Regions from separate parts of the Neotabrizicola sp. VNH66 genome, predicted to be linked through region 2. Evidence: riboswitches for the same ligand, from Rfam matches in the RefSeq annotation. Region 2 holds a riboswitch; each other region holds the start of a gene.

The links. Region 2 has a riboswitch for cobalamin ahead of ACO2Q5_RS14770 (CbtB domain-containing protein). Riboswitches for the same ligand answer to the same signal wherever they lie in the genome.
Region 1: linked by a shared signal. The riboswitch ahead of ACO2Q5_RS12745 (TonB-dependent receptor plug domain-containing protein) and the one ahead of ACO2Q5_RS14770 (CbtB domain-containing protein) in region 2 are both predicted to bind cobalamin.
Region 3: linked by a shared signal. The riboswitch ahead of ACO2Q5_RS01915 (aromatic ring-hydroxylating oxygenase subunit alpha) and the one ahead of ACO2Q5_RS14770 (CbtB domain-containing protein) in region 2 are both predicted to bind cobalamin.

The regions. Positions count from the first base shown of each region.
Region 1 covers NZ_JBMSDW010000008.1:4,774-8,042, reverse strand. Annotated here, with positions in the region: gene ACO2Q5_RS12750 (amidase) at 1-725, opposite strand, end outside; cobalamin riboswitch at 876-1,064, shown strand; gene ACO2Q5_RS12745 (TonB-dependent receptor plug domain-containing protein) at 1,192-3,054, shown strand; gene ACO2Q5_RS12740 (ABC transporter substrate-binding protein) at 3,173-3,269, shown strand, end outside.
Region 2 covers NZ_JBMSDW010000010.1:22,369-25,637, forward strand. Annotated here, with positions in the region: gene ACO2Q5_RS14755 (malate synthase G) at 1-454, shown strand, start outside; gene ACO2Q5_RS14760 (GlcG/HbpS family heme-binding protein) at 465-887, shown strand; gene ACO2Q5_RS14765 (histidine phosphatase family protein) at 1,108-1,674, opposite strand; cobalamin riboswitch at 1,695-1,826, shown strand; gene ACO2Q5_RS14770 (CbtB domain-containing protein) at 1,857-2,063, shown strand; gene ACO2Q5_RS14775 (CbtA family protein) at 2,074-2,826, shown strand; gene ACO2Q5_RS14780 (hypothetical protein) at 2,836-3,269, shown strand, end outside.
Region 3 covers NZ_JBMSDW010000001.1:374,039-377,307, forward strand. Annotated here, with positions in the region: gene ACO2Q5_RS01910 (2Fe-2S iron-sulfur cluster-binding protein) at 1-465, opposite strand, end outside; gene ACO2Q5_RS01915 (aromatic ring-hydroxylating oxygenase subunit alpha) at 466-1,704, opposite strand; cobalamin riboswitch at 1,814-2,008, opposite strand; gene ACO2Q5_RS01920 (ABC transporter permease) at 2,082-3,269, opposite strand, start outside.

The sequences.
Region 1 (3,269 bases), on a different contig from region 2:
AGGGGCGGCGCCCAATAGGGCGCGCCGAGGTCCGCGCCTTCGCAGGCGTCCAGCATCGTGGCCGTGTCGCGCACGGATCGGGTCAGGAAGCCGTCGATGGCCATGCCCGCCCAGCCCTCGCCTGAGAAAGGTCCGTCGGGCAGGCGCGCACGGGTGGGTTTGAACCCGAAAAGCCCGCAGCTGGAGGCCGGGATGCGCACCGATCCGCCGCCGTCCGAGCCATGGGCAAAGGCCACGATCCCCGCCGCCACCGCGGCTCCCGCGCCGCCCGAAGACCCGCCCGAGGTATGGTCAAGGTTCCACGGGTTCCGTGTCGGCCCGCCATAGACCGCCGATTCTGTCGCCGCCCCCACGCCGCCTTCGGGGCTGGTGGTGCGGCCGAAGGTGACGACGCCGGTGGCGCGGATGCGGCGGAAGATGTTGCTGTCGCCCTTGTGGCGGGTGTTGGCGAACAGCCGGCTGCCGTTGTGGGTGGGAAAATCCACCGCCTCGCAGCCCAGATCCTTGATCAGGAACGGCACGCCCCGGAAGGGACCCTGCGGCAGGCCCGCCGCGATGGAGCGCCGGGCCACCTGTTCCTGCATCAGCACGACCGCATTGATGGCGGGATTGCGCGCTTCAACCGCGGCCAGCGCGGCATCCAGCAGCTCATCCGGGCTGACCTCGCGGCGGGCCACCAGCCCCGCCAGCTCGGTGGCATCCGTTGCGCCAAGATCTCCGATCATCGCCGATTCTCCTGTTTGTTGGGGACATGCTGACCGCAGCCGCCGGGCCGGTCCAGCCGGGATGCGGCCTGCCGTGGCCTGATTGCGCCGCCTGCGGCCCGCGCAGCGACACTGCGCCTGCGCTGCGCTTGACAGTTCCGTGATCCCGCCGCAGGAAGGGGCACCTTCGGTTCCGGGCCTGCCCGGATGAAAAGGGAACGCGGTGCAACTCCGCGGCTGCCCCCGCAACTGTAAGCGGCGAGTGCGGACGGAACATGCCACTGGGGCCGATTTCCCCGGGAAGGCCCGTCCAAACCCAGACCCGCAAGCCAGGAGACCTGCCGAGGTGATCACCCTTTCCGCCGCGCGGGGTGCGCGGAGGAGGGCGGGTTTCCGCCAGAGGTGACGTATCACCGTTCTGGCGGCCCATGGTCCCGGAGCAGATCGCATTTCCGGCGGGTCCCCCGCTGAACCGGAGACACCACAGATGCAGGGCATCTCGCGCATCGCACTTCTGGCGGCACTGGCCGCCACCCATGGTGGCATGGCCACCGCCCAGACCGACGACGACAGCGTTCTTCTGGGCACGATCACGCTCTCCGCCTCGACCCTGCCTGTCTCGCTCAGCGAGACGGGGGCCACGGTGAACGTGGTGACCGCCGAGGATCTGAAGAAATCGGGTGAGCTTTCGGTGGCCAGCCAGCTTGCCCGCATTCCCGGTGTGTCGATGTCGCGCAACGGCGGGCTTGGCACCTCCACCGCGCTGCGGCTGCGCGGGCTCTCCGGCCCCTATATCGGTGTCCGCATCGACGGGCTGGATGTGGCAGACCCTTCGGGCACCCAATGCGCCTATGACTTCGGTTCCACCACGATGGGCGGCATCAGCCGGATCGAGGTTCTGCGCGGCTCGCAATCGGCGCTGTTCGGCTCCGAGGCGATCGGCGGCGTGGTCGAGATCACCAGCTTCCGCGCCACCGAAGAGGGCACCGCGGGCGAGATCGCGCTGGAGGCCGGATCGCATGGCACCTACAGCGGCACCGCCTCGGTCGGCGTCAAGACGGAGCGGGCGGAACTCTCGTTCTCGGTGAGCCGCACGGTAACCGACGGTTTCTCGGCCTATTCCGGCGGGACCGAGGATGACGGCTTCCGCTCGACCAATGTCACCTTCTATGCCGCCTACGATCTGACCGATGACATCCGGATCGGCGCGAACGGCATCTGGCGCAAGTCCTTTACCGAATTCGATGATCAGACCGCCGACCAGCTGAACACCGAAGACGGGCTGCTGAAGGGCGGCCGGGTCTTTGCCGAATTCGACACCGGGGCGGTCCGCCATGCACTCTCGTTCGCGCGCACCGTGACGGAACGGGACTATGCCTATCCGGCGGGCTGGTATTCGACGACCACCTTCGACGGCAGCCGGGACCAGCTGGCCTATAACGGCAGCTGGACCGCCAACGACCAGATCAGCCTGACCTGGGGCGCGGACCGCACCAAGGAAACCTTTGACGGCAGCAGCACGTCGGGCATTGTTACCGATATCGACACGGGAGAGGCCACCACGAAATCGGTCTTTGCCGAACTCCTTTATTCCCCGAATGACACGATCGACCTGTCGCTGGCCCTGCGCCATGACGATCACAGCACCTTCGGCGGCTATGACACCGGTCGTCTGGCGCTGGCCTGGCATGCGACGGATGATCTGATCATCCGCGCCGTGGCCTCCACCGGGTTCCGCGCACCCTCGCTTTATGAGCTTTACAGCACCTATTACGGCAATCCTGCGCTGAAGCCCGAAACCAGCCGCAGTTTCGAGCTGGGGGCCGAATATACCTTCGGCAACGGCGCCACGCTGCAGGCGACGCTGTTCGATACCGAGATCGACGACAAGATCCAGTGGGCGGGCGGCAGCTACAATCAGGTGCCCGGCACGACCCGCACCAAAGGGGTAGAACTGTCGGGCCAGACGCAGATTGCAGAAGGCTGGAACCTGTTCGGCAACTATACCTATACCGATGCCTATACGGTTTCGGGCGCGGTGGAGAGCGTGGCGGTTCGGGTGCCGCGGCACGACCTGACCCTTGGGGTCGAGGCGCAGGTGACGGACCGGCTGTCGGGCCTGTTCACCGTCCAGCATGTGGCCGATTTCTACGATAACGGCATCTGGCCCGCGCCGACCTCCAAGATGCCGGACTACACCGTTGCCAATATCTCGCTCAGCTATGAGGTCAACGACACGACCGCGGCCTATCTGCGTGTCGAGAACCTGTTCGATGAGACGTATGAGACGGTGCGCAACTATGCCCAGCCCGGCCGGTCGGTCTATGTGGGCGTCCGCACCTCGTTCTGATCTGCGCCTTGCAGGGTGCGCCGGGGCGGTCTGTGCCGCGCTGGCGGCCCTTGGTGCCCTGCTGCCGTCTGGGGCGGCCGGGCAGGGCGCCATCGGGTCCGGGGCGGCGGGCGTTCCCTTGCCCGCTGCCCCGGCCCGTGTCGTTTCCATCAACCTTTGCACCGACCAGATCGCCATGATGCTGGCGGCGCCCGGGCAGCTGGTCTCGGTCAGCC
Region 2 (3,269 bases):
CAGCCTTGACGCGCTGATGACGCCGCCGCTGATGGGCCGCCGCAATCTGTCGGCCGAGCAGATCGCGCGCGAGATCGACCTGAACTGCCAGTCGATCCTGGGCTATGTGGTGCGCTGGGTCGATCAAGGGATCGGCTGCTCCAAGGTGCCCGACATCGACGATGTGGCGCTGATGGAAGACCGGGCAACGCTGCGGATTTCCGCACAGTTCCTGGCGAACTGGCTGATCCATGGCATCATCACCGAAGCTCAGGTGGATGAAAGCCTGCGCCGCATGGCGGCGGCGGTGGACCGGCAGAACGCGGGCGATGCCGCCTATCTGCCGATGGCACCCGGTTTTGACGGCCCCGCCTTCACCGCCGCGCGCGACCTGATCCTGAAGGGCGCGGCACAGCCCTCGGGCTACACCGAACCCCTGCTGCACGCCTGGCGGCGCGTGGCCAAGTCCAACTGAGGAACCTGCGATGAAAACTGTCACCCGTCTTGACCTGACCGATGCCCGCCTGCTGATCGCCGGGGCCGCGGCCCATGCCGAAAGCATCGGCGTGCCGATGTGCATCGCCATCGTCGATGAAAGCGCCCAGCTGATCGCCTTCGAACGGATGGAGGGCGGCAAGGTCACCTCCTCGACCATCGCGCTGGACAAGGCCTTCACCGCCGCCGGGGCGAAGCGGGCCACGCATGAGTATGGTACGGCCAGCCAGCCCGGCGCCCCGGCCTATGGCATCAACTCGGCCATTGGCGGCCGGCTGATGGTGGTGGGCGGCGGGCTGCCGGTGGTCTGGCAGGGACAGGTCGTCGGCGGCATCGGCATTTCCTCGGGCACGCCCGCACAAGATCAGGCCGTGGCGCAGGCCGCGATCGACCACTGGTCCGCAGCCCAATAAACCTGTCGCACCCGCCTTTCACCGGGCGGGGGCGCTGTCATCAGTGGCAGTCCGGGCAAATGCCGGGATGTCCATGACTCTGCCCGTTCCCGGCAAACTGGTCCTTGAGCCATCCCGCCGGGGAACGGCCCGCCATCACCCCCGGCGGCCCCACGATACCTTACAGCGGGGCCTGTCCTTCGCCTCCTCCGGTCGCTTGGCCGGGTCCTGAGGATGCCCCTCACCGCCTGTGGGCCGGCAACGGGCAGGCCAGCGCGCGCAGCGCCCAACGGCGGCCGTCATGGCGCAGTTCGGTCAGCGTGGCCGGACCGACGTCCAGCGCCCAGAAGGCCGCGGCGGGCGCATCCAGCACCCGCAGGACCAGCGCCCGGATCACGCTGGCATGGGTCAGGGCCAGCACATGCGACCCGCCTGCGGCGATCCGCTCCAGCCAGTCCGCCACCCGAAGCGCCAGCGCCGCCCGGCTTTCGCCGCCATGGCCCTGATAATCCGGATCGGCGATCCAGCGGGCCAGCGCCTCCGGCTCGGCCGCGGCCACCTCGGCCAGCGGTTTGCCGGACCAGCGGCCATGATCCATCTCGGCCAGCGCCGGATCCCGCTCCGCCAGCAGTGACAGGGCGGCCGCAGTCTCCTGACAGGCCCGGGCCGGGCTGGCCAGCACCCGGCGCCCGCGCCATGGCAACGGACCCGGGCCGGAACCCGGCAGCAGCGGATCATCCCCGGGAAAGGCCGCCTGCCGGGTGGCCGCCGTCGGGCCATGCGCGACCAGCGTCAGAACAAGGGTCATCCGTTTCTCCCGCAGCTGCATTGACTTGATCCCGCTCTGGTCTTAGGCCTTGACGACCAGATGCAACGAAGAAGCCGGTGAGATTCCGGCACGGTCGCGCCGCTGTGATCGCCTTGGGCGAGAGTCAGACCTTCCTGCATCGGATAACCCTGAACGGGACGCGCAATCCCAAGGAGACAGATATGACCTATGCCACCACGCATATGTTTGCGGTCAAGCCCATTCCCCTGCCCGATGTGATGCCCTGGGCGATTTTCGGCACGCTGATCTTCGCGATCTTCATTTATTTCGTCGGCGCCGAACAGGGCGCGACGGCGGTGGTGCAGGGTGAGACGATCCATGAATTCGTCCATGACGCCCGTCACCTCCTCGGCTTCCCCTGCCACTGACGGGGCCGACATGACCGGATCTCTTTTGCTTCGCGGCCTGATCGCCGGCGTTGTCGCCGGGTTTATCGCCTTTCTCTTCGCCTTCACCTTCGGGGAGCCGCAGGTCGATCTGGCCATCGCCTTTGAAGAGCGTATGGCCGCCGCTGAACCCGCGCCAGCCGTGGCCGCAGAGGACGAAGCGCCCGTGGTCACCCGCGCGACACAGGCCGGGATCGGCCTTGCGACCGGGCTTCTGGCCATCGGCGCGGCGCTTGGCGGGCTGTTCGCCCTGGTCTTCGCCCTGGTCTACGGGCGGATCGGCACCCTCGGCGCCCGCGCCACGGCAGGGCTGCTGGCCCTGGCGGCCTTTGTCGCCATCGGGCTTGTCCCGCAGCTGAAATACCCCGCCAATCCGCCCGCCGTCGGCTTTGATGAAACCATCGGGGCGCGCACTGTCCTGTTCTTCGCCATGCTGGCATTCTCGGTCCTGATCATGGCTGTGTCGGTCCTGACCGCCCGCCGCCTTTGGGCACAGCGCGGCGGCTGGACGGCGGGAACGCTTGGCGGGGCGGTGTTTCTGGGGCTGACCGCGCTGGCCTTCACCGCGCTGCCCACCGTCAACGAAATGCCCGAAGGCTTTGACCCGCTGGTGATCTGGCATTTCCGCATCGCCACCATGGGCATCCACCTGATCTTGTGGCTTGTCATCGGCCTTGGCTTCGGCTGGCTGGCCGAGCGTCTGCTGGAGGGAGGACGCCCCGCCCCCCGGCTTGCCCCGGTCTGAAACGGGCCGATGATGCGGCACAATCCGCTGTGCCGGGCGGCAGGGACGATCCTTGCCGCCTTGGCCTTTTGGCTCGGCCTTGCGGGGCTGGTCTCTGCCCATGGCTCTGGCCGTGGACAAGGGCCGGTTGCGGGCGTGCCGATCGCCGAGATCACCCATGGCCAGATGCCGGTGATCGCCGACCATGCCGGCGCAATCCTCGCGCTGGCAGGCCGCTTTCCTGCGCCGGATGCCGAGTTTGGCCGGGTGCTGAACTATGCAAAGATCCAGCGGGCATGGTGCCTGTGGGGAAGGGTGCCCGGTGCCGTGACGGATGAGGCCAGCCCGTTCAACGCCTGCAGCCACGCCTGGCTGGCGGCAACGCAGGATCTTCTTGTGCGGATGGAGGCCGCCTCGGCAGGCCGCAGCCCGGCCGTGGCCGCGCTGGCCCGCCGGGTGGAGGG
Region 3 (3,269 bases), on a different contig from region 2:
GACAAAGATGATGTCCGGCATCTCGCCCGAATCCCAGGCCCAGGTTGTCATCGACATCATCGGCGTGATGCCCGACCCGGCCGAGATGAACAGGTGCTTCTTCGCCGGATGCCGGTGCGAGGAGAAGATGCCCGACGGCCCATAGGCCTTGATCTTCATGCCGGGCTTCAGATGGTCCAGCATCCAGCGGGTGCCGATGCTGGTGGCCTGCGCCTTCACCGTCACGCTGATCGACAAGGGGCGTGAGGGGCTGGACGAGATCGTATAGGTCCGCTGCACATTGCCGCCCGGCACGGGAAGGTCCAGCGTCACGAACTGGCCCGGCTGATAGTCGAACCACGCGCCCGAAGGCGCGCGAAAGGTGAAGGTGGCGGTGTCGTCGGTTTCCGGCACCACCATGGCGCATTCCAGCAGTTCGCTGTCCGACCACGGCTCCTTGGTCCAGTTCAGGCGCGACTTTGCCATTTATTCCGCCGCCATCGCCGGACGCGGCGACAGGCGCCGGGTCATGAGGTTGCAATACCAGTCGACGAACTGGATCACGCCTTCCTCCTGAATGCGGGAATAGGGGCCGGGCTCATAGGCGGGCGAGAGAATGCCCTTCTGGTTTTCCTCGACCACCTGACGGTCTTCGTCATTGGTGTTGATCCAGACCTCGGTCAGGTTCGGCAGCTGGTAATCCACGCCCTCGACCGCGTCCTTGTGGACCAGCCAGTTCGTCGTGACCTGCGTTTCCGTGGGGCTGATCGGCAGCACCCGGAAGACGATGGCATGATCGCCCAGAAAGTGGTTCCAGGTGTTCGGGTAGTGATACATCAGAAGGCTGCCCGCATCGTAAAAGGGCATCGTCCCCATGCGCTTTTCGACGGCGTGTTCCGTGCTCATCGTATAGCTTTCGGCGTTGTTCAGCAGCGGAATCCGCGCCAGACGCCACTGGAAGTCGGCGGCATTCACAAAGCGCGACGGCAGGCCCGCGGCCTCGCACCGTTTCCAGTGGTCCAGAATGTCGGGGCTGGCGCTGTCGGGGCCGTCCATCGCGGTCATCCGCGGATTGTCGGAATAGGTGCGGCAGAGCGAGGGGTGAGAGCCGCCGCAATGATAGCACTCGCGGTTGTTCTCCATCACCAGCTTCCAGTTGCCCTTTTCCACGATGGTCGAGGAATAGGCCACCTTGGCATCCGCCAGACCCGAGGGCGCCAGATAGGGCATGGCAGCGCGGGCCAGATCGGCGATCGGGGGCGGCACCTCGGCCAGACAGACATAGATGACGCCGCCCAGATCGACGCAATGCACCTTCTTCAGCCCGTATTTCGAGGCGTCGAAATCCTCGCCCATGTCGCGGGCATAGATCAGCTTGCCCTCAAGGTCATAGGTCCATTGGTGATAGGGGCAGACAAGGTTCTGGGTGGAGCCGTTGTCCTTGGCGCAGAGCCGCTGGCCACGGTGGCGGCAGACGTTATGGAAGGCACGGATGCGGTTGTCCTTGCCGCGGATGATGACCACCGGATAGGCGCCCACCTGCATCGTGGCATAGGCGCCCGGCTTGGCCAGTTCGCAGGCGGGGACGGCGAACAGCCATTCCTTGTACCAGACCTGCTCCAGATCCTGCTGATAGACGCCGGGATCGCAGTAAAGGTCACGCTCCAGCGCGAAATCGGGTTTGCGGCCCCCGATCAGGGCAAGGGTTTCCTGGGCCGAACGCATCGGGTCCTCCTGGGCCCGCGCCGTCCCGCGCGGGGGTGATCTGACATGCAGGGTGCCGGAAACGGCCGCGTCGGAAAAGACCACGCGCCGCCCCACCGCACCCCGCGGCTGGTTTTTCCTGCGAAAGGCTGGTTTCCGGGCTCGCGGCGGGCGGGTTTCCCCCGGATGCGGCGCCTTCCCAGGTCTCCTCCCAGTGGCTCTTGCCGCATCCCCCATCCGTCACCGTTGCGGGGGCAGCGCCGGTCTTGCACCGGCTTCCCAATTCTCCGCTGTCGCCAGCGGCACCTTTTGCCCTGACAGGATAGCTGCACCGCAGCGGCGGAATGCGACAATTCCGACAGGACGACGACGGGAAAAGACTTCTGCGAAAAACGCCTTCAGTCGCGGTTGGCGCGGGCCACCACGGCGACCGCCGCCAGCCCGACCAATGCCACCAGCAGGGCGGCCGGCGCGGCTTCGGACAGACGCTCCAGCGAGGACAGTTCGAACATCCGGGTGGACAGCGTGTTGTAGTTGAACGGCCGCAGCAGCAGCGTCGCGGGAAGTTCCTTGACGCAATCGACAAAGACGATCAGCAGCGCCGTCAGCACAGATCCGCGCATCATCGGCAGATAGACTGCCGTCAGCGTGCCGCCCGCGCCGCGACCCAAGGACCGCGCGGCCATCGGCAGGTTGGGCGACACCCGGTCAAAGGCGGAATCGACCGCCCCCTGCGCCACGCCGAAGAAGCGGACGACATAGGCCACCACCAGCGCCGCTGCCGTCCCGGTGATCATCAGCCCCGGGTCATGCCCGGACAGCGCCAGCACCGCATCGGCCAGCTTGTGGTCCAGCCCGGCCAAGGGCAGCAAAAGCCCGATCGCCAGCACCGCGCCGGGCGTAGCATAGCCCAAAGTCGTCAGGGGCAGCACCGCGCGCACGCCCGCGCGCCCCGAAAGCCGCAGGCCATAGACCAGAAACAGTGCCATCCCCACCGTCAGCGCCGCCGCCGTGCCGCCCGAGATCAGCGTATTCGCCAGCGCCCTGAACAGACCCGGCGCCAGCCAATGCGCGGGCGCCTGCGCGGCCAGATGCAGCATCACCCCCACCGGCAGCAGGAACCCGGCGGCAAAGGGGATCAGGCACAGCAGGAAGGCCGCCGCCCCCTGCCCCGCGCCAAGCTGCATCCGCGTGACCGGACGCTGCGCCCGGCCCATCCGGTGAAACCGCGCATTGCGGCGCGACACCCGCTCCAAAGCGACCAGCAGGAAGATCAGGAACAAAGCCACGCCCGCGATCTGCGCCGCGCCCCCGGCATTGCCGCCATTCAGCCAGGTGGAGAAAATGCCGGTGGTCAGCGTCTGCACCCCGAAATGATAGACCGTGCCGTAATCGGCCACAGTCTCCATCATCACCAGCGCGACACCCGCCGCCACCGCGGGCCGCGCCAAGGGCAGGCCCACCCGGAAGAACAAGGCCCACGGCCCGCGGCCAAGGGCGCGCGCCACCTCCCACGTGCAGCCCGACTGCTCGCGGAAGGCCGCACGGGCCAGGAGATAGACGTAAGGATACAGCGCGGCCGAGAA